3 regions of the Brevibacillus sp. WF146 genome follow, and region 3 is predicted to be linked to each of the others. Evidence: riboswitches for the same ligand, from Rfam matches in the RefSeq annotation. Region 3 holds a riboswitch; each other region holds the start of a gene.

Region 1 (9,598 bases), 2.2 Mb from region 3:
CTTGCCGGCAAGCGAGCCGTCCAAGCGGCGCAATTCGTCCACCCAGGGGCCGGCGGCGTTGACGACGCATGTGGCGTACAGATCAAACGTCCGGCCCGACACGCCATCCGCCACGCGCACCCCCGTCAACCGGCCGTTGTCGTAGAGAAACTGGCGCGCTTCCGCGTAATTGACCGCCCGTGCCCCGTGTGCCACAGCCGTCTTCATGATGTCGAGCGTCAGGCGGGCGTCGTCCGTGCGGTATTCCACGTAGAGTCCGCTTCCTTTGAGCCGGTCCCGCTTGAGCAGCGGCTCCTGCCGGATCGTCTCGTCGCGGCTGAGCATTTTCCGCCGTTCCGTGCGCTCCACGCCGGCCAGCAGGTCGTACAGGTAGAGGCCGACCGACGAGGCCAGGTAGCCGTAGGTTCCCCCTTGGTAGATCGGCAGCAGCATCGGGGCGGGAATGACCAGATGGGGGGCGTTTTTGTACAGGATGGCCCGTTCTCTCCCTACTTCCCGCACCAGCTTCACTTCCCCCTGCTTCAGATACCGGAGCCCGCCGTGAATCAGTTTGGTGGAGCGGCTGCTCGTCCCCGAACCGAAGTCCGCCTTTTCCACCACGCCCACCTTCATGCCGCGGACGCTGGCGTCCAGCGCGATGCCCGCACCGGTAATCCCGCCGCCGATCACGAGCAGGTCAAGCGTCTCCCCCGCCATCTCCTGAAGTACAGCCAGCCGGCTGCTCGCTGAAAAATTCATTTTCACACAAAAGCCTCCTCTCCGGCAGGACGAAGCCTCCCTGTTGCAGCCGCTTCGCCCGCGCCGGTTCTTCTCACGCGCTCCATGTTTCATGCCGAAAAAAACCCCCCGTGAAAAGTGCGGCCTGCCGTCATCAGACAAGCCGTCCTTTCAAGGGGGTTCTCCTGTTCTCTTCCCTTTTTCCTATTCACAAGAAGACTTACACGAAAACTACGTCCACTAAAACCACAGGTCTTTGGTGCCGACCGACACGGCCAGCGCCCCTGCGGCAAGCGCGTCGTCAATTTCCTGCTTGGTGCCGACCAGTCCGCCGGCGATGATGGGCAGCGGCGTCAGGCCGGTCATCTCCTGGATCACCCTCGGCATCACGCCGGGCATCACTTCGACCGCGTCCGGCATGCTCTGCTCCACGACCTTGATGCCTTTGATCACGGCGTTGCGGTCGATCAGAAAGATGCGCTGAATCGCCATCAGCCCCATCTCCTTGGCGACCCGAATCAGGTTGCTGCGGGTGGAGATGATGCCGGTCGGCGCGATGTATTGGGCCACGTACGCCACGCCGCTTTTGTCAGGGGCGATGCCCTCGATGAACTCCATGTGCAAAAAGACGCATTTGCCGGCCTGCTTGATCCGGTCCACCAGTTCCTTGATGTTGAAAATCGAGCCGGTCAACAGAAAGACGATATTCACGTCGCTTTTGATCGCGTCGTCCACATCGGCTTCCGATTGAACCGCGGCGATGGTCTGGTGTTCGACAAGATCGACAATAGGATACATCCGTTACCCTCCAGGTCAGGTTGGTTGCTCCTATTATACCACTACTTTCTAAATGTTCACAATTTCTTTAATACTGTTTAAAATATAGCGCGGACGGTATTCGCTCCGCTCAGCCATCTCCCTGGTGGAGATGCCGGTCAGCACGAGGACGGAATTCATCCCGGTGTCATTGCCCATCTTGATGTCCGTTTCCAGCCGGTCGCCCACCATGTAGCAGGAAGCGTAGTCCAGCCCCAGATGGCGGACGGCCGCTTCCGCCGCGATCGGGGAGGGTTTGCCCACCACGAGGTCGATCGGCCTGCCCGTCGCCCCTTCCAAAGCCCCGATAAACGCGCCGGTGTCCGGGATTTGTCCGTCTTCCAGCGGGCACGTCCGGTCCGGGTTGGACGCGATCACCTTGGCTCCCCGCACCGCCGCCTGGTACAAAGCGTTCAGCATCCCGTAGCTGAACTGCCGGTCCCACGACAGGACGACGTACTGCACATCGTGCGGGTCGTCGCTCATGACAATGCCGTGCGCCGCCAGCTCGTCACGGATCGGCTGCTCCCCGATGACCAGCACCCGCTCGCCCGGCTGCATCACCCGCTGCAGGTACCGGGCCGTGATCAGCGAAGAGTTGAGCACGTCGTCCACCGTTGTAGGGATGCCCATTTTCGTCAGCTTCTCCGCGTAGGACTGGCGGGTGGCGATCGGCTTGTTGGAGAGGAACACCACCTTGTCGCCGCGCGCCCGCAGCGTCCGGATCGCCTCCGCCGCCCCCTCAATCAAACGGTCCCCCAGATAGACCGTACCGTCGAGGTCAAAGATAAACCCTCTCATTGTCCGTTCTCCTTAGTACAGTTGGTCTTTGGTCAGTTTTTTCGCCAGGGACTGCAGCGCGATGACAATGGCGATGATCAGGATCGCCATCGCCGAAGCGGTGTAGTACTCGCCGCGCAGCAGGTTCTGAAACACGGCCAGGCTCATCGGCGCCCAATCCGTCGGAGCGAGCAGGAGCGAGATGCTGGTCTCCTTGATCACCGTCACGAACACCAGGATGGCGCCCGCCGCGATGCCCGGCAGCATCAGCGGGCCGATGACCGTAACCGCCGCCAACAGGTTGGAGGCGCCCAGGTTGACGGCCGCTTCTTCGATGTCTTTGCGGATCGCCATCATCGAACTCATCGTCGAGCGAATCATGTACGGCATCCGCCGAATCGTGTAGGCGACGATCAGCAAGAGGGCGGTGCCGGTCAATTTCAGCGGCGCCGTATTAAACGTCTGGATCAGCGCAATCCCCAGGGAAATCCCCGGCACGATCAGCGGGATCGACGAGACGAAGTCAAGCCCGCCGGAGCCGCGCCGCACCACGAAGTACGAGACAAACGTGGCGATCACGACGCTCAGCACCAGCGCTCCGGCCGCCAGCACCAGGCTGTTCACGATATTTTTATGCGACGTGCTGAAGATGGTCAGGTAGTGCTTCAGCGTGTAGCCGTCGGGCAGGGCGTGATGCCCCCAGGTGGTCGCCAGCGACGAGAGAAAGACGGAACCAACGGCCAAAAGCGGCACCAGCATCACCAGGAAGGTGTAGATAGTGAGCACGGCGACGACCCCTTTGTGGTCGTTCAGCTTCTGCCGCGTCGGCTTGCCCGAGATGGTGCCGTACTCCTTCCCTTTGACCACCAACCGCTGCAGCCAGAAAAAGAAGGCGGCCACCAGCAGCATGATCACGGTCAGGACGGCCGAGCCCGCCCAGTTGTAGAAGCCGGCGATCTCGCGGTACGCCTCGACCACGATCAGGTTCAGGTCTTTGGGCGCCAGAATGATCGGCGTGCCGAAATCGGAAAAGCTGACGGTAAAAATCAGCAGCATGCTGGAGACGATCCCCGGCACGGCCAGCGGCAGCGTCACCCGCAAAAAGGTGTACCAGCCTTGCGCCCCCAGGTTTTGCGACGCTTCCTCCAGCGTCAGGTCGCTGATCTTGAACGCCGCCACCATCGGCCAAAGCGCGTAGGGAAAGAAGAAAAAGACCTGTACCAGCACGATTCCCAACATCGACTGCACGTCAAACAGCACGCCTTCGCCGCCCAGCGACCGGTAGATGTGGTTGACCCACCCGGTCTTGCCGAACATCAGGGTAAACGCGTAGGACGAGATGAACGTCGGCACCACCAGCGGGATGGTGCAGAGCGCGGCGAAGAACGGCTTCCACGGCATGGTGGTGCGGGCGAAGGCGTAGGCGATCGGCAGCACCAACACCGTCACCAGCAGCGCCACCCCCGTGCTCAGCTTCAGGCTGTTGACCAGCGCGGCGAAGTACCCCGTGCCTTCAAACAGCGACGAGTACGCGTCCAGCGACAGGTGAGAGAGCTTCTTCAGCGTGGACGACAAAATTTTCTGACTGGTCAGGCTGCCAAACAGGTTGACCGGCTCTCCCGTCAGGCTGACGAGCAGGATGGAAAACAGCGGGACCAGCAAAAACACAAGGAAAAAGAGATAAATCAACCATTTCAGCACGGTAAAGCCGTTGAAGGTAAAGGAGTGCCGCTGTTTCATAGGATCACCACGACATTCGGATCGATTGCCAGCTTCACGTTCGTCCCCGCCGGCAGCAGCGGGCTGCCCGCTTCGAAGGTTTTGTCCACTTCCACCTGCAGCTCGCCGACCTGCACGTCGTAGCGGATGGTCGAACCCAGATAGGTGGACATGGAGATCGTGCCTTCCAGCAGGTTGTCTCCCGTATCCACCTGCGCCCCGTCCGCAAACAGTCGGATGCTTTCCGGCCGGATGATCACGTCCACTTCGCTGCGGTTGGTCGGAAACGCGGAGCGAATCACCCCGTCGCCGACGAGCTGCAGCACGGTGCCCGCCTCGCCGGACTCCTTCACCGTCGCTTTGAAGATGTTGGACGCGCCGACGAAATCGGCGACAAACGTGGAGGCCGGTTGGCTGTACAGGGCCGTGGGCGTGTCCACCTGCACCAGCCTGCCGCCCTGCATCACGGCCACGCGGTCGGCCATGCTCATCGCTTCTTCCTGGTCGTGGGTCACAAAGATCGTCGTGATCCCCACTTTCTGCTGGATGCGCCGAATGGTGACGCGCATGCTGTTGCGCAGCTTCTTGTCCAGGTTGGACAGCGGCTCGTCCATCAGCAGGACGGCCGGCTCCATGATCAGCGCCCGGGCCAGCGCCACGCGCTGCTGCTGGCCGCCGGACAACTGTCCGGGCAGGCGGTCGGCGAGGTGGCCCAGTTCGACGAAATCAAGGGCGTCGCGCACCTTTTTTTCGGTGTCCTTGTCCACTTTCCCCAGCTTGCGGTTGAGCATGTGGGCCAGCACGGACAGCTTCGTGCCCAGGCCGCCCTGGTAAAAGCGGCGCACCTGCAGGCTGTAGGCGACGTTTTCAAACACGCTGAGATGGGGGAACAGCGCGTAGCTCTGAAACACCATGCCGCAGTTCCGCTGGTTGGCGGGCACATGGCTCACATCCCGCTCCCCGATGAAAATCTTTCCCGCGGTGGGGCTTTCAAAACCGGCCACACAGCGCATGGTCGTCGTTTTTCCGCAGCCGGAAGGGCCCAGAAGGGCGAAGAATTCGCCCTCGCGAATCTCCAGATTGACGTCTTCCAAAGCAGTGATTCCGTTGAATTGTTTATGCAAGTGTTCGATTCGAACCGACCCCATCCAAGAGCCTCCTTACTGGAATTTTTGCCGCCACTCGCTGCGCACCCGGTCGTAGTTGTTCACGACCCAGTCGACGTCCAGCTCCTGCGCGTGCGGGATGACTTTTTCCAGGGTAAGCGGCGTTTTCGACTCCACTTCTTTGGAGATCGGGATGTGGTACCAGTTGGCCAGCGTCTGCTGCCCTTCCTTGGACAGCAGGTAGTCAATCAGCGCCTTGCCGCCGTCGGGGTTCGGGCCGTCCTTCACCAGCGACACCGGGTTGACGATGACCGGCGTCTTGTCCGGCACGATGAAATCGATTTTCTCCCCCTTGGCCTTCATCTCGTACGCCATGAAGTCAAAGGCGATCGCAATGTGTGCCTCCCCTTTGGCGACCGCTTTGGAAGGAGCGGAGCCGGAGTCGGGCATGGCGCTCATCTGTTCCACCAGCTTTTTGAAGTAATCCCAGCCCTGCTCTTCGCCGCGGGCCATCAGTTGGCTCAGCACAGTGAGGGTCGCGGTGCCGGACGCGGCCGGGTTGGGCATCTGGATTTTGCCTTTCCATTTGGGATCGAGCAGGTCATCCCAGGTTTTCGGCGCCTCTTCCGGCTTCACCAGGTCGCTGTTGTAGGCGAACCCGAGCACGAACACCTCCGCGCCGATCCACTTCCAGTCCTTGTCGCGGAGTTTGATGCCGTCCCGCACTTCCGGCCAATCCTTGATCGCTTCCGGCGTATACGATGTGATGATGTCCTTGTCCTTGGCCGCCTCGAACGGCAGGAATCCGCCGCCGCCGTACCAGACGTCGCCCTGCGGGTTATCTTTTTCCGCGATCATGCGGTTGACCAGCACGTTGGTCCCGGCGTACTGCACGTTGATGGAGGACCCTTTGTAAGCCTTTTCAAAATTGAGCCCGATCTCTTTGGTCATATCCGGCGTCTCCGGCGAATAGAGCGCGATTGGTCCCAGTTCCTTCGCTCCCGCCGATCCGTTCCCTGCCGGTGTGCCGCCGGGCGAAGCCTCTTCGCCGGAGGAGCACCCCGCCAGGGCGACAGTGGAGAGCAGAACGGCCGTGGCTGCGACGTTCATCCATTTTTTCAACATGCGTCAGACCCCTCTTTCTATTTATTGTTGATCGAATAGTCAAACAGTTTGGCAGGAGAAAAAGAAAAACCCTCACGTAGATAAACACATCCCCTTGGGAGTGTGTTTACGGGTAAGGGTTTTCTCCGTTTCTCCGCCTAACCGTATGGGAAAATATGCTATCCGATCAACGTTTCTTCAAGTATAACCAGATCCATTTCTTTCTGTCAATGAAAACGCTCAAATTTTTCAGACAAGTCGGACTGCTGGAGTCTCCGGTCACGGTCACGAGACGCACGGGCATCTTACAAATTTTGCCCTTGATTTTGCCCCGTTTTTCTATATACTTGAACCATAACATAACTGCATAGATTATCCTCATCAAATACGATGAGGATAGAGGTCGCGGCTTTTATATGATTCTGGCACGAGATCCAGAGAAGATCGATGACTCCAGAGGAGGGAAAAGCCGCCGAAGTCCGCTGTGCATTCTCTGGGCACACGGGCTGGGGCTGTACCCGAAAGGGGCAGAACTGTCACGTTTGCGAGCCGGGCAAACGTGGTGTGCTATCTTCAACGAAGGCTTGGTGGGGATGTAACAATACCGCCCTGTTCGTTGTGGCGGTATTTTTTATGTCCGACCTTCCTTCCGACTATTTCATCAGAAAGGTCGTGCATGCACGCATGGAATCCAATCAACTGCAGCGGGGCCTCAAGGCCCGACACCTGACCATGATCGCCATCGGCGGCTCCATCGGCACGGGGCTGTTTTTGGCGAGCGGCGGCTCCATCCACTCCGCCGGTCCGGGCGGCGCGCTGGCCGCCTACGCGGCCATCAGCCTGATGGTCTACTTCCTGATGACCAGCTTGGGCGAGATGGCGGCTTTTCTTCCCGTCTCCGGTTCGTTTTCCACGTACGCGACGAAGTTCGTCGATCCGTCCCTCGGTTTTGCGCTGGGGTGGAACTACTGGTACAACTGGGCCATCACCATCGCCGTCGAGCTGTCGGCCGGGGCCTTGATCATGAAGTACTGGTTCCCCGACACGCCGTCCATCCTGTGGAGCGCCCTGTTCCTCGCTCTCATGTTTGGTCTTAATTATTTGTCCGTAAAAGGATACGGAGAATCGGAATACTGGTTTTCCCTGATCAAGGTGGCGACCGTCATCCTCTTCATCATCATCGGCCTGTTGATGATCCTCGGCATCATGGGCGGCGAAGCGGTCGGCTTCCGCAACTTTACCGTCGGCGAAGCGCCGTTCAACGGCGGCTTCATGGCGATGCTCGGCGTCTTCATGATCGCCGGCTTCTCCTTCCAGGGGACGGAACTGGTCGGGATTGCCGCGGGAGAAAGCGAAAATCCCGCCAAAAACGTGCCGAAAGCGATCAAGCAGGTGTTTTGGCGCATCCTGCTGTTCTACATTCTGGCGATCATCGTGATCGGGCTCTTGATCCCGTACGACAACCCCAACCTGGTCAACGGCGACATCGAGAACATCGCGATCAGCCCGTTTACGCTGGTGTTTCAAAAGGCCGGTCTCGCCTTCGCCGCGTCGGTGATGAACGCCGTCATCCTGACCTCCGTCCTGTCGGCGGGCAACTCCGGCATGTACGCCTCCACCCGCATGCTGTGGATGCTGGCCAAAGAAGGCAAGGCGCCCAAGCTGTTCAGCAAGGTAAACAAGCGGGGCGTTCCGGTCAATGCGCTGCTGCTGACCGCCAGCATCGGGATGCTCGCGTTTCTCGCCTCCCTGTTTGGCGACGGCGCCGTCTACATGTGGCTGCTCAACGCCTCCGGGATGTCCGGGTTTATCGCCTGGCTGGGCATCGCGATCAGCCACTACCGCTTCCGCAAGGCGTACGCAGCCCAAGGCCGCGACCTGAACCAACTGCCATACCGGGCGAAGTGGTTCCCGTTCGGCCCGATCTTCGCATTTGTCGTCTGCTGCTTCGTCATCCTCGGCCAAAACTACACCGCCTTCACCGGGGAGACGATCGACTGGAACGGCATTCTCGTGTCGTACATCGGCCTGCCGCTGTTTCTGATCGTCTGGCTCGGCTACAAGGCCGTGAAAAAGACGAAAGTGGTGCCGCTGCGGGAAGTGGATTTCTCCACTGACGAGACAACTGTATCCAACTAATACGTGAGGCAAAGGCCGGGGATTCCCCGGCCTTTCCTTTTTCACGACAATCTCTGCACAAAGCGCCCCATCCGCTCCAGCGCCTTTCGGAGCTGATCCAGGGAGGTGGCGTAGGAGCAGCGGATGTGCCCTCTGCCGCTGTCGCCAAACACGTCGCCCGGCACCACGGCCACCTTTTCCTCCATCAGCAGCCGCTCGGCAAACTCGCTGGCGTCCAGCCCGGTGGACGCCAGCGAGGGAAACGCGTAAAACGCCCCTTCCGGCTCGTGGCAGGCCAGGCCGATCTCCTGGAATCCCTGCACGACGAAATTGCGCCGCTGCCGGTAGCTTTCCACCATCTGCTCCATGTCCGCCTGACCATGCCGCAGCGCCTCCAGGGCGGCCATCTGCGCCATCACCGGCGCGCAGAGCATGGTGTACTGGTGAATTTTCAGCATGCCGCCGAGCAGGTCCGCCGGCGCGCAGACGTAGCCGAGGCGCCAGCCCGTCATCGCGAACGCTTTGGAAAAACCGGAGATCAGGATCGTCCGGTCCTTCATCCCGGGCAGGGCGGCGATGCTCTCATGCCTGCGGCCATAGCTCAGCTCCGCGTAAATCTCGTCGGAGATGACCAGCAGATCGTGCTTTACGAGTATCGGCAGCAGCCGCTTCCACTCCTCCGCCGACATCGTGCTGCCGGTCGGATTGTTCGGGTAGCAGAAGATGATCGCCTTGGTGCGCGGCGTGATGTGCGCCTCCAGCTCCTCCGGCGTCAGCTTGAACGACTGCTCCGCGCGCGTGTGCAAAAACACCGGCACCCCGCCGGCCAGACGGATGACCGGTTCGTAGGAGACGTAGCAGGGCTCGACGACCAATACCTCGTCGCCGGGATCGACGATGGCCCGCAGCGCGATGTCAATCGCTTCGCTGGCGCCGACCGTGATCAGCATCTCGGTTTCCGGATGGTACGAGACGGCGAAGCGCTCCTCCAGGTACTTGTGAATCTCCCTGCGCAGCTCGATGAGACCGGCGTTGGAGGTATACGACGTGTAGCCCCGTTCCAGCGAGGCGATGCAGGCTTCCCGCACGCGCCACGGGGTGACGAAATCCGGTTCCCCTACCCCGAGCGAAATGACCCCTTCCATCGAGGCGGCCAGGTCAAAGAAACGGCGGATGCCCGACGGCTTGAGCGATGCGACTGTGGCGGACAGGCGATTGCGAACGCCGGTTTGCTGACT
Region 2 (9,598 bases), 1.9 Mb from region 3:
TAAAGAAAATCGGCGTCCGCACACAGATGCTGATCGGGATGATCACGATGGCGGCCGGCTTCTGGCTGCTGTCCACGATGGTCGTAACCACCTCCAAATGGGAAGCGATGTCGTACATGATCGTGCTGGGACTGGGGATCGGGCTGGTGATGCCGCTGATTACCATCGCGCTGCAGGAATCCTTCCCCAAATCGGAACGGGGAGTCGTCACATCCTCGAGCCAGTTCTTCCGTCAAATCGGCGGAACGTTTGGCATGACCGTTCTGGGAGCGGTCATGAACCATCGCTCGACCGCCCTGCTGACGCATGACCTCATGCCCCGTTTGGAAAAACTGCCGCAGCAGGCTCACGGCATGGCGGAGCAGTTTTCCGCGATGATTCAGACAAACCCGCAGGGCCTGTACTCCATGCTGCTGAGCCCGGAAGCGCTGGCCTCCATTCCGGCCGGCATCCGGCAGATCCTGCTGCCGATTCTCAAGACGGACATGGTCGCCTCGCTCCATGAGGTGTATCTCGTCGGGCTCGTCTTTATCCTGGCGGGGGCCGTGCTCGCCATGATGCTCGGCAAAATCAAGCTGTCCCCTCCGGAGCAAAAGGCGTCCGCTCAAAAAGCCGCGTAAACATCGCGCGGCGCTCGTCCGGAAAAAGGCACGATCATCGATCCAGGCAGACGCCAAACATGCAGACAGGCGTGCAAACCGTTACCGTGGTTTGCACGCCTGTTGTCGTCTGTTATCCCCTGCACGAGAAATCAGGAGAAGAAGAATTTCTTCAGAGCGTATTTGGTCGTCTCTTTGTTCATGTGAGCGATGGAAGTGGTCAGCGGAATGCCTTTTGGACAGGCTTGCACGCAGTTTTGCGAGTTTCCGCAGTCGGCGATGCCGCCGTCTTCCAGCAGCGCTTCCAGACGCTCGTGCTTGTTCATCGCACCTGTCGGGTGCTGGTTGAACAGACGCACCTGGGAGATGGCGAACGGACCGATGAACGCCGATTTTTCGTTGACGTTCGGACACGCTTCCAGGCAGACGCCGCAGGTCATGCACTTGGACAGTTCGTACGCCCATTGGCGTTCCACTTCCGGCATCCGCGGACCCGGACCCAGGTCGTGGGTACCGTCGATCGGAATCCATGCCTTGACGCGTTTCAGTGCGTCAAACATGCGGCTGCGGTCAACGGACAGGTCGCGCTGAACCGGGAAGGTGCTCATCGGTTCCAGACGGATCGGCTGCTCCAGCTTGTCGATCAGAGCGGAACACGCCTGGCGCGGTCTGCCGTTAATCACCATGGAGCACGCGCCGCACACTTCCTCCAGGCAGTTGGATTCCCAGTTGACCGGCGTCGTTTTTTGGCCTTGCGCGTTCACCGGATTGCGCTGGATTTCCATCAACGCCGAGATCACGTTCATGTTCGGGCGGTACGGAACCTTGAATTCTTCCTTGTACGGAGTGCTGTCAGGGCTGTCTTGACGGGTGATAATCAGGTGGACAAACTTTTCGGCCATGATCAGTTCCCTCCCCTCTTACTTCTTCTTCTTGTCGGACGTGTAGTCCCGCTTACGCGGCGGAATCAGCGATACATCCACGTCTTCGTAGTAGATCTCCGGCGCGGTGGTCTCCGGATTGTATTTGGCCATCGTCGTTTTCAGGAACTTCTCGTCGTTGCGCTCCGGGAACTCCGGTTTGTAGTGAGCGCCGCGGCTTTCGTCGCGCATCAGCGCACTGATCGTGATTACGCGGGCAAGCACCAGCATGTTCCACAGGTGACGGGTGAAGGCTGCGCCGGAGTTGCTCCACTTGCTCGTGTCGTTGATGTTGATCCGCTTGTAGCGCTCCATCAGTTCCTGGATCTTTTCGTCCGTCTTCTTCAGGCGGTCGTTGTAGCGCACGACGGTCACGTTGTCGGTCATCCACTCGCCCAGTTCCTTGTGCAGGAGGTACGCGTTCTCGGTGCCGTCCATCTTGAGAATGTTGTCGTATTTCTCCTGTTCTTTCTTCGTGTAGCTGTCGTACAGCGTGGAGGGCAGAACGTCGCAGGACTGCTCCAGGCCGTTCATGTACTCGATTGCCTTCGGACCTGCCACCATGCCGCCGTAGATCGCGGAAAGCAGGGAGTTGGCGCCGAGGCGGTTCGCACCGTGCTGGGAGTAGTCGCACTCACCCGCAGCGAACAGACCCGGGATGTTGGTCATCTGGTTGTAGTCTACCCACATGCCGCCCATCGAGTAGTGCACGGCCGGGAAGATTTTCATCGGTACCTTGCGCGGGTCCTCGCCCACGAACTTCTCGTAGATCTCGATAATGCCGCCCAGTTTGACGTCCAGCTCTTTCGGGTCTTTGTGGGACAGGTCGAGATACACCATGTTTTCGCCGTTGATGCCCAGCTTCAGATCCACGCAGACGTGGAAGATTTCGCGGGTGGCAATGTCGCGCGGCACCAGGTTGCCGTAGGCCGGGTACTTTTCTTCGAGGAAGTACCACGGTTTGCCGTCCTTGTAGGTCCAGACGCGTCCGCCTTCACCGCGAGCCGACTCGGACATCAGGCGCAGCTTGTCGTCGCCCGGGATGGCGGTCGGGTGAATCTGGATCATTTCGCCGTTGGCGTAAATGACGCCCTGCTGGTATGCCGCAGATGCCGCGGTACCGGTGTTGATGATCGAGTTGGTCGATTTGCCGAAGATGATGCCGGGTCCCCCGGTCGCCAGGATGACGGCGTCGGCGCGGAAGGATTGGATCTCGCCGTTGCGCAGGTTCTGCGCCGTGATCCCCCGACAGGTGCCGGCGTCGTCCAAAACAACTCCAAGGAAGTCCCAGTATTCGTACTTGGTCACGAGACCTTCCGTTTCAAAGCGGCGCACTTGCTCGTCCAGCGCGTAGAGGAGCTGCTGCCCGGTCGTTGCGCCGGCAAACGCGGTACGGTGATGCTTGGTCCCCCCGAAACGGCGGAAGTCCAAGAGACCCTCCGGCGTACGGTTGAACATGACGCCCATCCGGTCCAGCATGTAGATGATGCCCGGAGCCGCGTCGCACATCGCTTTAACAGGCGGTTGGTTCGCCAGGAAGTCGCCGCCGTAAATGGTATCGTCGAAGTGCTCCCAGGTGGAGTCGCCTTCCCCTTTGGTGTTCACCGCGCCGTTGATGCCGCCCTGTGCACAGACGGAGTGGGAACGCTTAACCGGAACCAGGGAGAACAACTGTACGGGAACGCCCTTTTCTGCTGCTTTGATGGTAGCCATTAATCCGGCAAGGCCGCCACCGACAATGATCAGTTTACCTTTTGCCATGAATGAGTCCCCCTATCCCTACAGAATGAATGCAGACATCGCCCGCAAGCCGATGAGCGAAACGATTACAAAAATGCCCATGGTCAGATAAGTGGCGAAACGCTGGGAACGTGGACCGACGGTGATGCCCCAGTGTACGAGGAACGACCAGAGCCCGTTGGAAAAGTGAAACACGGTGCTGAGAATCCCGATGGTGTAGAAAACGACCATCAGCGGATCGCTGAGAATGTTGGTCATCATGTCAAAGTTCACTTCGGCACCCAGCGCTTTTTGAATGCGCGTTTCGTACACGTGCCAAGCGATAAAGATGAGTGTGATGATTCCCGTAAGGCGCTGCCAGAGGAACATGTGGTTGCGGAAATGTCCGAAGTTGCCCACATTGTGTTTCGCCTGGAAGGCAATGTAGATCCCGTACACGGCATGGAACAGGATGGGAATGTAGATGAAGATGAATTCCACGGCGAGCAGGAATGGAACGTGTTCGATCATTCCTACTACCTGGTTGAAAGCTTCCGGTCCCCGGGTTGCCTGATAGTTCGCTGTCAAGTGGAACAAGAGGAACAGCCCGATTGGGAACAAACCGAGAAGAGAATGCAGCTTGTGGTTCAGAAAGCTATGGCCTTTTGCCATACAATGGTCCCCCTTTCAATTGTAAGTAGCGTTCTTTGGTAAATCTTTTCCCCACTATCCTAACCCATTGCCCCGCCGGTTAGACATAAACCGCAGCAGCCTGCCGTCCCTGCCGCACGGCTTGGCAAATTGTGTCGGAAAACGGAAAAAAGTTGGGCAAAACGTTGAACCACAACCAATTGTACTCCTGTCTTCTAGGAGCGTCAAGACAGTGAATAGACTAATTCCATTGTTGGATTACACGTATCAATGGTCCGATTTTTCTATGAATCTGTCATAGACACGGCCGCTCTCTCATAGTCTGGTACCAAACAGGTTGACCAATCGGCTGCAAAAGACCGGCGTCCGCAGGAGGGTCCGACAGCGGACAAGCTATCGCGCGGCCTGCAGCCGGGAAGGAGGATCGCGAAATGAAAGAACCGGATCAACTGGGAGCCCTGCTGCCTTCCCGCGTCATCGCCGATATCGAGCGCATCCACATGCCCTATCTTGGCTATCACTTGCTGCGGGAGCACCTCACCCGCACGCTGCTGGGCGAAAGCGAACCGCCCATTCTCCACTGGCTGGGAAAGGAAATGGGGCGGCAGATTCCCATCCGCTCCGCCAACGGCCTGGTGTTTCCCTTTATCCGCCTGGGGCTGGGCAAACTGGACCTGCTGGAAGACGGGGAGCGGCAGCTTCGTTATCGCCTGACCCATACCATCTATCGCTACATGTCGCCCGACCGGATCAACCGTTCCCTCTCCCTGGAGTGCGGCATCATCGCCGGCGCTGTCGGCCGCTGGAAGGAGCAGGAGACGGAAGCCCGGATGGAGGCGGAGGAGACGAGCAGTGTCCTGATCACGGTCCGCTGGTAAGGTCTTGCCGGGACGGGTACGGGCCGGACGGACAGGATTCGGACGGTGAGGCAACGTATCGCCGCCGCAAAAAGATTTCCCCGTAAAAAATCCTCCCGTAAAAAATCCCCCCCTTTTTCCGCGGCGAAAAAAGGGGGAGGCAGCATGTGGCGTCGCTATTGGTTTGTCAGTCGGGTTACACCCCGTGCACGACCGCTGTTTCCGCCACGTCGAGGCCGTATGCGGTGTGCAGGCTGCGCACGGCCCGCTCGGTGTGTTCCGCCGGGATGACGCAGGAGACCTTGATGTCGGACGTGGAGACCATTTTGATCGTGATCTCCTGCTCGGCCAGCACGCGGAACATCTCGGCGGCCACGCCCGGATTGTGTACCATGCCGGCTCCGACAATCGAGACCTTGGACAGGCCCTCTTCGTACTCCACTTTTTCAAAGCCGAGCTGATCCCGGTGGGCGTTCAGCGTGTCGAGCGTCTTTTTCAGGTCGCTCCCCGCCACCGTGAAGGAAATGTTGGTCACGGCCGCGTCGTACGAGCTTTGGATGATGATGTCCACGTTCACCTGGTGATCCGCCAGCGTGTTGAACAGACGGGACAGCGTGCCCACGCGCGCGGCCATTCCCACAACCGTCACCTTTGCGACGTCTTCGTCGTGGGCGACGCCGCTTACTACTCTTCCTGTTTCCATATGCGCAACCTCCTCTACGTACGTGCCTTCTTCTGTCGTAAAGCTGGAGCGGACGACCAGCCGGACCTTGTGGGTCTTGGCCGCCTCCACCGAGCGCGGATGCAGCACGCCCGCCCCCAGGTTGGCCAGTTCCAGCATTTCGTCATAGGAAATGCTGTCCAGCTTGCTCGCCGTCGGAACCACACGCGGGTCGGCGGTGTATACGCCGGCCACGTCTGTGAAAATTTCGCATTTGTCCGCGTTGAGGCTGGCTGCCAGTGCCACCGCGGACGTGTCCGAACCGCCGCGGCCCAGCGTGGTGATCTCGCCCGCTTCGCTGACTCCCTGGAATCCAGCCACGATGACGACCCGGCCGCGCGCCAGCTCCTTCCGAATCCGTTCCGTCTCGATATGGGTGATCCGCGCCTTGCCGTGGATCGATTCGGTCGTCACTCCCGCCTGCCAGCCCGTCAGGGAAATGGCGTCATACCCTTTTTGGTGCAGCGCCATCGCCAAAAGCGCAATCGACACCTGCTCGCCTGTCGCCAGCAGCATGTCCATCTCCCGCTCCGACGGGTAGGGGGAAATCTGTTTGGCCATGTCCACCAGCACGTCCGTGGACTTGCCCATCGCCGACACGACGACGACCATGTCGTGTCCCGCTTCCTTATATTGTATAATCCGGTCCGCTACTTTCATAATCCGTTCGATGGTACCTACGGAGGTGCCTCCGTATTTATGCACGATCAACCCCATGCGGCTTCTCTCCCTTTTCCTATTCAACATGATTTCTCGTTTGATTCTTCTCTGTCAGGCCATCTTCGTTCCATTTTCTGTTGGAACATGCCGTTTTTCTCACTCTTGCAAAAAAGGCAGCGACGAGGATACACCTGTCACTGCCTGCCAGTTCGACATACCGGTTCCTCCTTCCCTTGACCACGTGAACAGTTGAGCATGACGGAACACACCCTGTTCCATCCTCAACCGACATCGTGAGATAGCTCTCCATCCGGCAACGGGTGATTGCGCGGATGACAGTCCTGCGCTTGTTCAACGCAGGCCCAGCACGGAGGAAGCGGGCCTTTCTCCGTACTTCGGCGAATTCCCCTTTCCCGTACCCGTCACAGATGCCCGATCTCAGGGAGGTACTCATGGTTTTCGCGCCTCTACCTCACTCCAAACGGGAAGTGAGGCTTGTTATGCTGTTTGTATGGGATTATACCATGAAGCCGCCTCGGGTTCAACGACCTTTTTGGCGTTACGTTTCCATCTGCCGAAGATGGCGGATAATCTCGCGGGCCAGCTTGTCGCCGATACCGATCTGCCGGAAGTCCTCCACCGTCGCTTCTCGCATCTTTTTCAGCGAGCCAAAATGCTGGAACAACAGCTTGCGCCGCTTTTCGCCGACACCGGGAATCTCGTCCAGCCGGGACGAGAGCATCGTCCTGCTGCGCGCCTGCCGGTGAAACGTGATGGCAAAGCGGTGCACCTCGTCCTGGATCCGCTGCAGCAGGTAAAACTCGTAGCTGTCCCGGCGAAGCTCCACCGGTTCCGGCGGATCGCCGTAGAGCAGTTGGGCCGTCCGGTGCTTTTCGTCCTTGGCCAGGCCGCAGACGGGGATGTAGAGCCCCAGCTCGTTTTCCAGCACGTCCATCGCCGCGCTGATCTGCCCTTTGCCGCCGTCGATGACGATCAGGTCGGGCAGCGGCTGGTTTTCCTTCAGTAGGCGGGTGTAGCGGCGGCGGATCACTTCCCGCATCGCCCCGTAGTCGTCCGGCCCCTCGACGCTTTTGATCTTGAATTTGCGGTACTCTTTCTTGTCCGGCCGGCCGTCGGTAAAGACGACCATCGCGGACACCGGTTCCGTGCCCTGAATGTTGGAGTTGTCAAACGCCTCGATGCGGTGCGGCGTGCCAATTCCGAGCACGTGCCCCAGATTGTGCACCGCCTGGATCGTCCGCGCATCGTCCTTGGACATCAGCGCAAACTTTTCCTGCAGGGCTATCCGCGCGTTTTCGGAGGCCATCTGCACCAGTTCCCGCTTTTTGCCCCGCTTGGGCACGTACACCTTGACGCCCAGCCACTCCGCCAACAGCTCCGGCTCGCTCTGCTCTGGCAGCAAAATTTCCTTGGGCAGTGCGTTCTGCTTGTCGTAGTAAAACTGGGTGACGTAGGACATAAAGTCCTCCGCCTCGTCGCCGTAGTACGGAAACGACGTCGTCTCCCGCTCGATCATCTTTCCCTGCCGCATGTAGAAAATCTGGACGCACATCCAGCCCTTGTCGACGGCAAAGCCGATGATGTCACGGTCCACCGTGTCGGTAAAGGTTACCTTCTGCTTCTCCATCACGGCTTCGATGCTGCGGATCTGGTCGCGAAGCTCCTTGGCCCGCTCAAACTCCATGTTTTCCGCCGCCTGCAGCATCTTTTCCGTCAGCTCCCGCTTCACCTCCTCGTGACCGCCGTCGAGAAAGCGGCAGATCTCTTCCACCAGCCGCTGGTTCTCTTCCGCGGGTACCTCATGGACGCAGGGAGCCAGGCACTGCCCCAGATGGTAGTACAGACAGACCTGCTTCGGCAGCGTTTTGCACTTGCGCAGCGGGTAGAGGCGGTCCAGCAGCTTCTTTACCTCGGATGCCGCCCCCGCGTTGGCGTAGGGACCAAAATAACGCGCCTTGTCCTTGACCACCTTGCGGGTGATTTCCAGGCGCGGATGTTTTTCGTTGGTGATCTTGATGTACGGATAGGTTTTGTCGTCCTTCAGCATCACGTTGTAGCGCGGATTGTGCTGCTTGATCAGGTTGCACTCCAAAATCAGCGCTTCGATCGCCGAGGAGACAACGATGTATTCAAAGTCGGCAATTTCGCTGACCAATAACTGCGTCTTGCCGTCGTGACTGCCCGTAAAGTAGGAACGGACGCGGTTCTTCAGCACCTTGGCCTTGCCCACGTAGATGATGTCTCCGTCCTTGTTTTTCATCAGGTAGCAGCCCGGCTTCTCCGGCAGGACGGCCAGCTTGTCTTTCAAGGAGCTGTTCACGGCTGCCCCCTCCTTTCTTCATGTCCGGCCCATCGGCCCTTCCCGCACGGGCGGGAATGTACGTTCCGTCCCCATGTTACCACGTTTTTCGGCGAAACACGACTGTTTCTCGCTGGCACAAAAAAATCAGCATCCGCGCAGTGCGAATGCTGATGACGAACCCTGCCCGGCTTAAGCGGCCAGGCAGGTGTTGATCCGTTTTCCTTACAGGTGTTTGCCCAGCGTGCCCATCAGCGCTTCCTTCGGTTGGAAGCCGATTACCTTGTCGACCGGCTGACCGTCTTTAAACACGATCAGCGTCGGGATGGACATCACGCCGAAGCGGCCGGCGGATTCCGGATTCTCGTCCACGTTTACTTTAACGATTTTCAGCTTGGTCCCCACTTCGCTGTCGATCTGCTCCAGCACCGGCGAGATCATTTTGCAGGGGCCGCACCACGGAGCCCAGAAGTCAACCAGGACAGTGCCGCCTTGCTCCACTTCCTGGGAAAAGGTTTGATCGGTTGCATGTACAATTGCCATGGTATCGTTACCTCCTTCTATTCGGTACGCCAAAAGGTTCCATACGCCCTACAGTATATCATTCTCCACCGGAAATGACTACGGCGGACGACACTTTGCCGCGCTTTCCACGTTAGTCTGTCCGGAATCGCCGCACTCTATTGCCCCATGTGCTTCAGCCGGTTGATCTCCCGTTCGTGGTCGCACACTTTGCGGTGCATCAGGTCAAAATCGGATTCCAGCAGTTGATGATGCCGTTCCAGGCGGTCAAAGCGGCGGTTGGTTTCGTCGCGAAACGCGTACATGTCGTCGCGAAACACATACATCTCCTCGCGAAACGCGTACATTTCACGTTTGAACTCGCGCAGCTCCTCGACCGATTCCTTGACGATGCGGTTGTTTTCCGCCACCATATGGATCAACTGCCGCAGCAGTTCCTCACTCATTCCGACCACTCTCCCTTTTCCTTGTTATTATAGCGGACAGGACAAGCGTACGACAGCGGGGGCGGACAAAAAAACGGTGCGCAGCCATACCGCGACCGCCGCTTGGCGCACCGCTCCCGGGACAGCAAAAACGGCGCCCCGTACAGGGCGCCGCAGCCGTGCCGCTCGATTACACGAGCACTT
Region 3 (9,598 bases):
GTTTTGTACTCCGCAAAACCGGGTTCGGGAATTTGATGCAGGTCGCGGCGAATCCGTACAAACGGGGAATCGGTCATCCCTCTACACTTCCTTTCCGGTGCCGAGCGCCGTCAGTTGGCGGGCAAACACATCCACAAACCGGTCCACATCCGCCCGCGTCAAGGTGAGCGGAGGCAGCAGGCGGACGATCGTCTTTTGCGTCACGTCGACGAGGATGCCCTCGGCCAGCAGGTTTTGCTGCAGCCGGGCCGCTTCTTCGGGCGTCGCGTGCAGAGGAATGCCCACCATCATGCCTTTGCCGCGCAGCGCCTGAAGCTGCTCCGGCAGGCGCTGTCTCAGCTCTTCCAGACGTCCCCACAGGTAGCCGATCACGTCGCTCACATGGGCGCGGAAGGCCGGGTCGAGCAATTCGTCCAGCACCGCGTTGCCCAGCGCGGCGGAGAGCGGCGAGGGCGCAAAGGTCGTGCCGTGATCCCCCGGCTTAAACAGATTCATCAGCCGTTGGCCGGCGATCACCCCGCCGAGCGGCAGGCCCCCGCCCACTCCTTTGGCAAACAGGATCAAATCGGGCGTCACTCCGGCGTGCTGATACGCGAACAGACGGCCCGTACGGCCCATGCCGGTCTGGATTTCATCCATAGCAAACAGCACGCCCTCTTCCCGACAGATCGCCTCCGCTTCCCGCAGAAACGCTTCGGAGAGCGGCACCACGCCGCCGGAGCCGAGCACCGGCTCCATCAGGAGGGCCGCCGGCTTCTCGCTCCGGCAGACCGCGCGAAGCTGTTCCGCGTCTTCTGCATCCAGCTCGTAGACGGGAAAGTCGGGCTGGGGAAAATCCTGATAGACGTGGGGCTGCCGCGTCAGCCGCACCGCCCCCAGCGTGCGCCCATGAAAGCTGTTGCGCAGGACGGCGATCCCCGTCCGGCCGGCCCCCTCCGCTTTCGTCCATTTGTGGATCAGCTTGATCGCCGCTTCCGTCGCCTCCGCCCCGGAGTTGGAGAAAAAGACCTTGCCGGGGATGGTGTTGTCGATCAGCCGCTGCGCCAGCCGGATCGCCGGCGGGTTGAGAAAGACGTTGGAGATGTGCAGAAACCGCTCGCCCTGCTCCCGGAGCGCCTGGACAATCCGCGGATGGGAGTGGCCCAGCACGTTGACGGCCAGTCCGGTAAACAGGTCCAGATACGCCCGGCCGTCGGTGTCGTACAGGTAATTGCCCTCTCCTTTGGCGATTGCGATCGGCAGCCGTTTGTACGTCGAGACAATGTACTGTTCGTCGAGCGAACGCCAGTCCGTAGCCATCTTTTCACTCACGCTCCTACAGCTGCCGCAGCTCCTGCTTGATCTCCGTCTTGGAGCGTGTTTTTTCGTCGATCTGTTTGATGATGCGCGCCGGAGTGCCGGCCACGACCACGTTCGGCGGAACGTCCTCGATGACGACCGCGCCGGCGGCCACGACGGAACCTTTGCCGACGCGAACGCCTTCCAGAATCACCGCATTGGCGCCGACCACCACGTCGTCTTCAATCACGACAGGCTGCGCGGACGGCGGTTCGATTACGCCTGCGATCACCGCACCGGCGCCGATGTGGCAGTTTTTCCCGATGGTGCCGCGTCCGCCGACGACCACGTTCATGTCGATCATCGTGCCTTCGCCGATGACGGCGCCGATGTTGATCACCGCCCCCATCATGATCACGGCGTTGTTGCCGATGCTCACCTGGTCGCGGATGATCGCGCCCGGCTCGATGCGCGCCTGGATGCCTTTCGTGTCCAGAAGCGGGATGGCGGAGTTGCGGCGGTCGCTTTCCACCACGTAATCGGCGATTTTGTCCTTATGCTGTTGCAGCACCGGCTCGATTTCCTTCCATTCGCCGAAGACCACGCCCGTGCCGTTGCTGATAAACGTTTTGGCGTTTGCGCCGAAATCGATGCCGTCCAGGTCTCCTTTCAGGTATACCTTCACCGGCGTTTTCTTTTCGCTTTTTTGGATAAACGAGATAATTTCATGCGCATCCATCATGTTCACTGTGAATCTCCTCCATGACACTGTATGTGGAAATGTAGAAAAAGCAATGAGTGCAGACGCTATCCTCATTGCTTTTTGATCCCTGAAAGCAAACCGTAAATAGCGCTCCACGAAAGGCCGTGCCTTTCATGACAGGGCGACCGTTGTTCACGGGAACCCCAGCCCTCGCCGTCCGAGGGGTACGGCCAGAACTTCGGCGCCTTGGCCTTTCCGTCTTTCCACGCCCCCCGCGTTTGTATGGCAAGACGTACTCTTCCGCAGCGCACCTCTATTTGTTGATACGCTATTGAATTTCCTTTTACTCTATCAAAATCCTCCCCGGGTGGCAACCTCTGAATGGAAAGTCGCTGGCGTAGCGGAGGAGCGGTGCGCGTCCGCATCCATACGGTCCTGGCGCAATCTGCCGGGACCGTCTTTTCAGGCGGCCGCAAACGTGGTACACTGACGGTCCCCAGATTCCGTCCGGAGAAAAGGAGGACCGCTCCATGTCTTCGCTGGCACAAAGCGTGTACATCCGCCCCCTGACGGCGGAAGACGCGCCGGCCATGTTGGCGCTGCGCGTCCGCAATCAGGCGTTTTTTCAACCGTTTGAACCGATCCGCCCCGCGTCGTTTCTCACCCTGGAGGGACAGCGGGAGCAGTTGGCGGCTGCCGAGCGCGACTTCGCGGCGGGAACCGCCTACGCCTTTGGCGTTTTTCTGCGGGAGAACGACGAGCTGATCGGCCGCGTCAACCTTTCCAACGTCGTCCGGGGCGCCTGGCAAAACGCCACCATGGGCTATTATCTCGACCAGTCCCTTAGCGGCCGCGGCTGCATGACGCAGGCCGTCCGGCAGGCGCTGCGATTCGCGTTCGCGGAAGCCGGGCTGCACCGCGTACAGGCGGCGGTCATGCCTCGCAACGGGGCCTCCATCCGCGTGCTGGAAAAGACCGGTTTCCGCCGGGAAGGGCTGTCGCTTCGGTATCTGCAGATCAACGGCGTTTGGGAAGACCACCTGATCTTCGCGATCACGCGCGAGGAGTGGACTTAAATAGCCGAAATCACGCGGCCTGTCCTGTGCTGCTCAGGCAGCGGGGAAAGCCGGAGTGCGCGGGACATCCTGCCCGTCAGGCTCCGGCTTCCTCCTGCCGCAGCCGCTCCAGAATCCGCCGCTTGCGGTACAGCATCCGGCCCGTTTCCGCCACATCCTGCACGGTGGAGCGGTTCAGGTAAGCGCCAAACAGCATGCCCGCCACCGGCACCATCTGAAACAGCTTTTTCCAGCCGAAGTTTTCCGTGTACGTCACCACCACTTCCCGCCAGCCCTGCAGTTGGGCGATGACATCCCGCTGTCTTTCGGGCTCGTCAAAGCGGGAAAGCTCCTCCAGGATCGCCCGCTTGCCGACGATGTCGGAAGAGGCAAACTGCAGGCATTTGACGATGAACAGCCGCTCCCGCTTCTCCTCGGGGCGGTATCCGTAACAGAGCGCCATCTCCTGCAGCACCTTGAGCGAGGTGCCCAACAGCAGCGGGACGTCGATCGCCAGGGTGAACAGCCCGCCAAACCCCGTTGTCGCTCCCTGCACCGTGGCAAACGCGGCGCGGGATGCCACCATTTCCGCTGCCACCTTGTCCATGGTGACCAGCGGCAATCTCTTGACGTCCTCCTGCTTGGGCCGTCCCGTTCCCGGCTGGGCCTCCTGGAACCGCGCATACACCGACTCGTCGCTTACCAGATAGGTACCCCCCTGCTCCAGAAAGGCGGCCATTTCATCGACAGCCGTCCCCAGCTTCTCCCTGACGACGGCGGGCGTAACGCGGTCCAAAAGCACAAACGGCAGCCGACCCAGCTTTTCCCAGAACCACAGGTCCTTCTGATCCCGTTCCCACGCTTCCACTTCGTTCAACGCCCGCAAGAGCATCTCTCTGGTCTCCATGCTGACTCCACTCATCTCCTTTTGCCGCGCGTCTGCCTCTCGCCGCCTGGCTGTGCGGCCGTTTTACTTAGCCGGCAGCGGGTGCGCAGCATCGCTTTTGCAAAGGCCTCCAACTCCGCGAGAGACGCAAATCCCTCAAAGACCTCACATCGTTCTACGATCCCCAGCTTGAGATGTTTCACCGCGCCGTCCTCCAACCGGAACCCCAGCTTTTCCAATACGCTGCGCTCTTCGTCCGTCACGATTTTCTCTCTCCTTTCCGGCTATGGGGCGGTTTTCCGCTCCTGCCTGCTGGCGGCCTCTGTCTGGCGCAAGCGGGCGATGCCCTCGCGGCACACGCCGTATTCGTACCAGGAGCATCCGGCGCACAGGAAGGCCAGATCGTCCGGTTCCACCAGGCGGCGGGTGCGCTCCACCAGTTCCGATTTGAAGTAGACCTCTCCCGCCGTCAAGCCCAGATGGGACAAAACGTTGCAGTCCAGCGTCTGCACGTGCTCTTCCGAATCGGGAGAAGCTTCGCACCGTTCCGCTCCCTTGTTGGGACACGCCTGGCACGTGTCGTCGAATCCCCGCACCACCCGAATGGGAAAATCCTGCCGGGGATCGCGGATCCGCTCGACGATTTCCCCCATTTTGGCGACAAACGCGGGGCTGTACCCCATCCCCTGAAACCCGTGAACGCACAGCAGATGATGGCCGCGCAGCACAATCGGTTCCATACGTTCCTCCTCCCTGCCGACACCCGGCATCTTTCCTTGGTTTTATCGTACTGCTTTCGCCATCCCTCCACAAGGCGGCCGCCGGGACAGGCATAATGCTCCCGCTGCTGGCAAACGCTAGGGACAGCCCAAGCGAAAGGAGGCAGGATCGATGGACAAGCGGACGGACGAGCGCAATCCGAAGCACGAACCGACCATCGCGCCCGGGATGGAGATGGACGAGCTGGAAGAAGAGGCGACGGAGGAAGAAATCGAAAACGGCGACTCCACCTCTGTAACCACGCTGTATCTTGACCGGATATAGCAGCATCAATAGGAAATAACTATAGACTTTATACTTTTTATAGATTTGACGAATAACCCCTCCACTGGTACAACGATACCAAGGAGGGATTTTCCATGCATGTAGAGAACCGCTGGAACGCACGGCTGTACGACGGCAAGATGGACTTTGTCTCCCGGTTTGGCAAAGGCGTGCTGGAATGGCTTCAGCCGCAGCCGGGGGAAACGATTCTCGACCTGGGCTGCGGAACGGGCGATCTCTGTGCCGAGATGGCCAAGGCCGGGGCTGTGCCGACGGGAATGGACCTGTCCGCCGACATGATTGACACGGCGCGGAGCAAATACCCCGCGCTGCGGTTTTTCGTCGCCAACGCCGAGACGTTCGTGACGGAGGAACCGTTTGACGCCGTCTTTTCCAACGCCGCCCTGCACTGGATGAAGCGGCCGGAAGCCGTCATCCGCCAGGTGTGGCTGGCGCTGAAGCCGGGCGGACGGTTCGTGGCCGAGTTCGGCGGAGCGGGCAACGTGGAACGGGTCGTCCAGGCCATCCGCGCCGTCCTGGCCGACAAGGGGCGCGATGCGGACAGCCGCAACCCCTGGTACTTCCCCGGCATCGGCGCCTACACCTCGCTTCTGGAACGGCAGGGCTTTGTCGTCAAACTGGCGCATCACTTCGAACGGCCCACACCGCTTCCGGACGGGGAACAGGGGCTGCGCCACTGGCTGGATGCGTTCTGCGGCCCGTTTTTTGCCGACATGCCGCCGCAGGAAAAGGACGAGACCTGCACGATGATCGCCGATCGGCTGCGGCCCGCCTTGTTCCGCGACGGCTCCTGGGTCTTGGACTACAGCCGGATCCGGGTCGCCGCCCTCAAGCCGCACGAGCAAAGGCCGCTCCCGTAAAGCGGATCGGCTGCGTACGGCTGCCAATCAAACAACCCGCCTGCTCTGCCGCAATGGCACAAGCAGGCGGGTTCCTTTTGAGCCGGGGACGTGCGGACACGGCCGTGCTACATGCCTTCGCCGCCGTTCATCATCAGCACTTCCTCGCCTTCCGCGATGCCGCTCTTGATTTCGATGAATTCCGACCCTTCGATGCCGATCTCCACTTCTTTGGGCGTCGGCTCCCCGGTTTTCGGATCCTTCACCATGACGGTTCCCTTGCCGTCCTCCAGCACGTCGACCGCCTGCAGCGGCAGCCGGAGCACGTTTTCCTTCTTCTCCACGTAAATGTCGCAGTCGCCGGTCATTCCGTGCTTCATCTCAGCCGCGTCGGTCAGCTCGATTTTCACCGCGAAGCGGACCGTCTTGTCCTCTTTCGTCCCCTCTTTGGGCACGTCCACCACCTTGCCGGTAAACGGCTTGTTGCCAAACGCCGTCACGTACACCTCGGCCGTCTGCCCCACCCGGATGGACGGAATGTCGATTTCATCCACAGCCGCCACAAAATACACGGCGCTGCTGTCCATGATGACCGCGGCCGGCTTGCCGGAGTCCGGCGTCTCGCCCGGTTTGACCTCCAGCTTGGTAATCACCCCGCTGATCGGCGCCGTCACCCGCTTTTTCGCGATCTCCCGCTTCTTCTGCTCCAGGGTCAAGAGCGACTCCTTCAAGGCCAGTTCCTTCTCCTTCAGGTCCAGTTCGGAGGCGGACATGTCCATTTTCGCAAGCAGTTGGCCTGCCTTGACCTCGTCGCCGTTTTCCACTTCCACCTTGCCGACCTTGCCGTGGGTGCCGGCCACGACCTCCACGACGTCCGGGTCTTCAAACGGCGTCGCCATCTGGCTGGCGAACAGAACGCCGTTCGGGTCGACGTACTGCACTTCTCCCAGGTCTCCCACGTACAGCGCTCCGGGCTTTTTCACCAGCACCTCCACGTCGTGGACCCCGCCGACGCCTTTTTCCTTCTTCCCGATCAGGTCGACCTTGGTAACCGTACCGTCGAGAAAGATCATCGACGCCGAGATAAACACTTTCACCTTTTGTCCCACCTTGAAGTGCTCCGCTTCAAAGGCGGAAAACTTTCCGGTAATCTTCAGGTGATCGGTGTCGACCAGTTTGGCGACCACGGTTTCCGGTGTCACCGTATCCCCTTCCTTGACCAGCACTTCCTTCACCTTTCCGCCCATGGAAAAGGCAATCCTGTCCTTCCGGTTTTTCAAATCGTTCAGTTCCCTCTGGGCGCGGACAATGCTCAGCTCCTGCTTCTGCAGCTCCAGGGCGGCGTCCGTGCTGTCGATGGAGAACAGCGGATCCCCTTTGTTCACGCGCTGCCCCTCTTTCACAAAGACCTGCTCCACCTTGCCGGTCAGTTCCGGTTTTACCTCTTCGCGTGCCTTCGCTTCCACGGTCCCGGAGGCAAAGATGGTCTTTTTCACGTCCCCCCTGTCCACGACTGCGGTGGGAAAGGAGGGCGGCCCCTCCTGCGGCTGTTCGGCGGCGGCGTCTTTGGATCCGAGATAGTGATAGCCGGCGTATCCTCCTCCGCCCAACAGGACAACGACTGCCGAAAGAATGATCCACGTTTTCTTGTTCATACTCCCTATCCCCACATTCTTTATTCAGATCGAATGGCTTGCAGCGCGCTCAACCGGGAGGCGCGGATGGCCGGGAAAATGCCCGCCAGCAAACCGATGACAAACGAAAACCCGATGGCGAACAGCGACAGCCACGACGGGATGACGGCAAGGCGCAGCTTCTCCTCTCCCTCCGGTCCGCCGAAGCCGATGTTGAGGCTGCTCATGATTCCGCCCGCTTCCCCGAAGTAGTTGACCAGTTCCACCGCTCCCCAGGCGATGCCGAGGCCGGCCAGTCCGCCAATCAATCCGATGAAGCCCGATTCCATCAGGAACAGCCAGCGGATGTTGTACACGGTGGCGCCGATGACCTTCATGATGCCGATTTCCTTGGTCCGCTCCAGAATGGACATGATCATCGTGTTGACGATGCCGATCGTGGCGACCAGCAGCGAGACAGCGGCAATCCCGCCCAGCACGATCTGGATGACGAAGAAGAACTTGTTGATCTGCTCCAGTTCGCGGGCGGGCGACCAGACTTCAAACCCGCGTTCCTGCAGCGCCTTTACGACGCTCTCCACCTTCTCGCGCGACTCCACCTTCACCGTCATCTCGTCAAACTCAAAGCTGCCCTGCTGCGCAGTCTCGCGGGTGCGCCGGGTGCTGCCGCCTCCATCGCCGAACTCGTCCCCCCGACTGCGGTTGAGCCAGTCGTTCATTTCTTTCACCAGGCCGAGCGGCGCATAGACGGCGTTTCCGTAGCGGCGGTTTTCCGACTGCCGCAGTTGGCCGACGACTCTCACGCGGACTTCCTTCTTTTCGAAGTGCGGCTCGTCGTCGATCCGGTACTCGCGCGTCAGCACGATCGTGGCCGTCTTGTCGACGAGATTGAACGATTGGAGGGCCTCCTCGCCCCTCCCGAAGCGAGGCGGCATCATCTCCGCTCCCCCGCCCCGGTTGGCGTCCGCGCTTCTCCGCCGCGCTTCCCGCCGTTCCTTTTCCACGTCCCGCAAATTGCCGGCAACGTGATAGGCCACGACGATTTCCTGCGGCGATCCACTCAGGTAGCTGCCTTTTTCCACGTCATTCTTGCGGTAGGCGGCCGATTCGAGCGCGTCCACCCCGATCACCTCGATAAACCCTTCCCGCCTGCCCACTTTCAGCTTGGCTTCCCCTTGTATCCGCTTGATCGGCATGACCGCCGCCACCCCGGATATGCCCTTGATCTCCCGCACCGCGTCCATGTTCAGCTTTTTCCGCTGATCGTCCGGGATGGGCTCGTCCTTTTCGTAATCGAAAAAGGCCGGCTGCACGTCCAGCTCCGTCAGGTTGCCGAAGTTCTCCAGGCTCTTGACGGCGTTTTCCTTCAGTCCCAGACTGAGGGCGATCATCGCCACAATGGCGGCCGTCCCGATCATGACGCCCACGGAGGTGAGCGCCGTGCGCAGCTTCATGCGCCACAAGTTTCGCCAGACGATGCGAAACGAATCCAGTAGTTTCACAGTAGGTTCACCTCATACCCTCTCTCATGCCGGTTTCGTCCGTTTTTGCACGACCCGTCCGTCCTGCAGATAGATGACGCGGTCGGACTGTTCCGCCACTTCCTGTTCGTGGGTGACGATGATAAACGTCGTGCCGTTTTCGCGGTTCATCCGCCTCATCAACTCCAGGATTTCCTGCTCGGTTTTGCTGTCCAGATTCCCGGTCGGTTCGTCGGCAAGCACAATGCTGGGCTGGTTGACCAGGGCGCGGGCGATGCTCACCCGCTGCTGCTGGCCGCCGCTCAGTTCGTTCGGCTTGTGATCCATCCGTCCGTCCAACCCGACCCGCTCCAGCATCTCCTTTGCTTTGGCCCGTCTGCTTTTTCGGCTTTCGCCGGCAAAAATCAGCGGCAGTTCCACGTTTTCCAGCGCGGTCAGGTTGGGCAGCAGGTTGTACGATTGAAAAATAAAGCCCATGCATCGTCGACGAAACAGACACAGTTCGTTTTCGCTGAAGCGGGAGATTTCTTCCCCGTTGACGAAAATGCTCCCCTCGTCCGGTTTGGTCAAACCGGCCAGCAGGTTCAACAGCGTCGACTTGCCCGATCCTGACGATCCGCACAGGGCGACAAACTCCCCTTTGTCAACGTGCAGATT

The links. A riboswitch is a leader RNA that binds a small molecule or an ion and turns the genes downstream of it on or off. The one in region 3 is predicted to bind lysine.
Region 1: it holds a riboswitch for lysine, as region 3 does, so the genes downstream of both, A6764_RS19120 (amino acid permease) here and dapD (2,3,4,5-tetrahydropyridine-2,6-dicarboxylate N-acetyltransferase) in region 3, are expected to answer to the same signal.
Region 2: it holds a riboswitch for lysine, as region 3 does, so the genes downstream of both, A6764_RS17180 (aspartate kinase) here and dapD (2,3,4,5-tetrahydropyridine-2,6-dicarboxylate N-acetyltransferase) in region 3, are expected to answer to the same signal.

Annotation. Positions count from the first base shown of each region.
Region 1 is NZ_CP109943.1:3,861,502-3,871,099, forward strand. It holds gene A6764_RS19090 (glycerol-3-phosphate dehydrogenase/oxidase) at 1-738, opposite strand, end outside; gene A6764_RS19095 (glycerol-3-phosphate responsive antiterminator) at 958-1,515, opposite strand; gene A6764_RS19100 (HAD-IIA family hydrolase) at 1,564-2,334, opposite strand; gene A6764_RS19105 (ABC transporter permease) at 2,347-4,053, opposite strand; gene A6764_RS19110 (ABC transporter ATP-binding protein) at 4,050-5,180, opposite strand; gene A6764_RS19115 (extracellular solute-binding protein) at 5,193-6,263, opposite strand; lysine riboswitch at 6,632-6,820, shown strand; gene A6764_RS19120 (amino acid permease) at 6,927-8,381, shown strand; gene A6764_RS19125 (aminotransferase) at 8,423-9,598, opposite strand, start outside; gene A6764_RS19130 (Lrp/AsnC family transcriptional regulator) at 9,598-9,598, opposite strand, start outside.
Region 2 is NZ_CP109943.1:3,457,419-3,467,016, forward strand. It holds gene A6764_RS17155 (MDR family MFS transporter) at 1-620, shown strand, start outside; gene sdhB (succinate dehydrogenase iron-sulfur subunit) at 752-1,501, opposite strand; gene sdhA (succinate dehydrogenase flavoprotein subunit) at 1,520-3,280, opposite strand; gene A6764_RS17170 (succinate dehydrogenase cytochrome b558 subunit) at 3,299-3,910, opposite strand; gene A6764_RS17175 (DUF2507 domain-containing protein) at 4,321-4,767, shown strand; gene A6764_RS17180 (aspartate kinase) at 4,943-6,184, opposite strand; lysine riboswitch at 6,419-6,605, opposite strand; gene uvrC (excinuclease ABC subunit UvrC) at 6,687-8,468, opposite strand; gene trxA (thioredoxin) at 8,673-8,990, opposite strand; gene A6764_RS17195 (hypothetical protein) at 9,128-9,415, opposite strand; gene A6764_RS17200 (electron transfer flavoprotein subunit alpha/FixB family protein) at 9,585-9,598, opposite strand, start outside.
Region 3 is NZ_CP109943.1:1,590,785-1,600,382, reverse strand. It holds gene A6764_RS07865 (N-acetyldiaminopimelate deacetylase) at 1-77, opposite strand, end outside; gene A6764_RS07860 (aspartate aminotransferase family protein) at 82-1,299, opposite strand; gene dapD (2,3,4,5-tetrahydropyridine-2,6-dicarboxylate N-acetyltransferase) at 1,316-2,026, opposite strand; lysine riboswitch at 2,119-2,305, opposite strand; gene A6764_RS07850 (GNAT family N-acetyltransferase) at 2,512-3,057, shown strand; gene A6764_RS07845 (EcsC family protein) at 3,134-3,943, opposite strand; gene A6764_RS07840 (hypothetical protein) at 3,955-4,185, opposite strand; gene A6764_RS07835 (DUF1284 domain-containing protein) at 4,207-4,662, opposite strand; gene A6764_RS07830 (hypothetical protein) at 4,814-4,966, shown strand; gene A6764_RS07825 (class I SAM-dependent methyltransferase) at 5,062-5,847, shown strand; gene A6764_RS07820 (efflux RND transporter periplasmic adaptor subunit) at 5,955-7,481, opposite strand; gene A6764_RS07815 (ABC transporter permease) at 7,502-8,962, opposite strand; gene A6764_RS07810 (ABC transporter ATP-binding protein) at 8,987-9,598, opposite strand, start outside.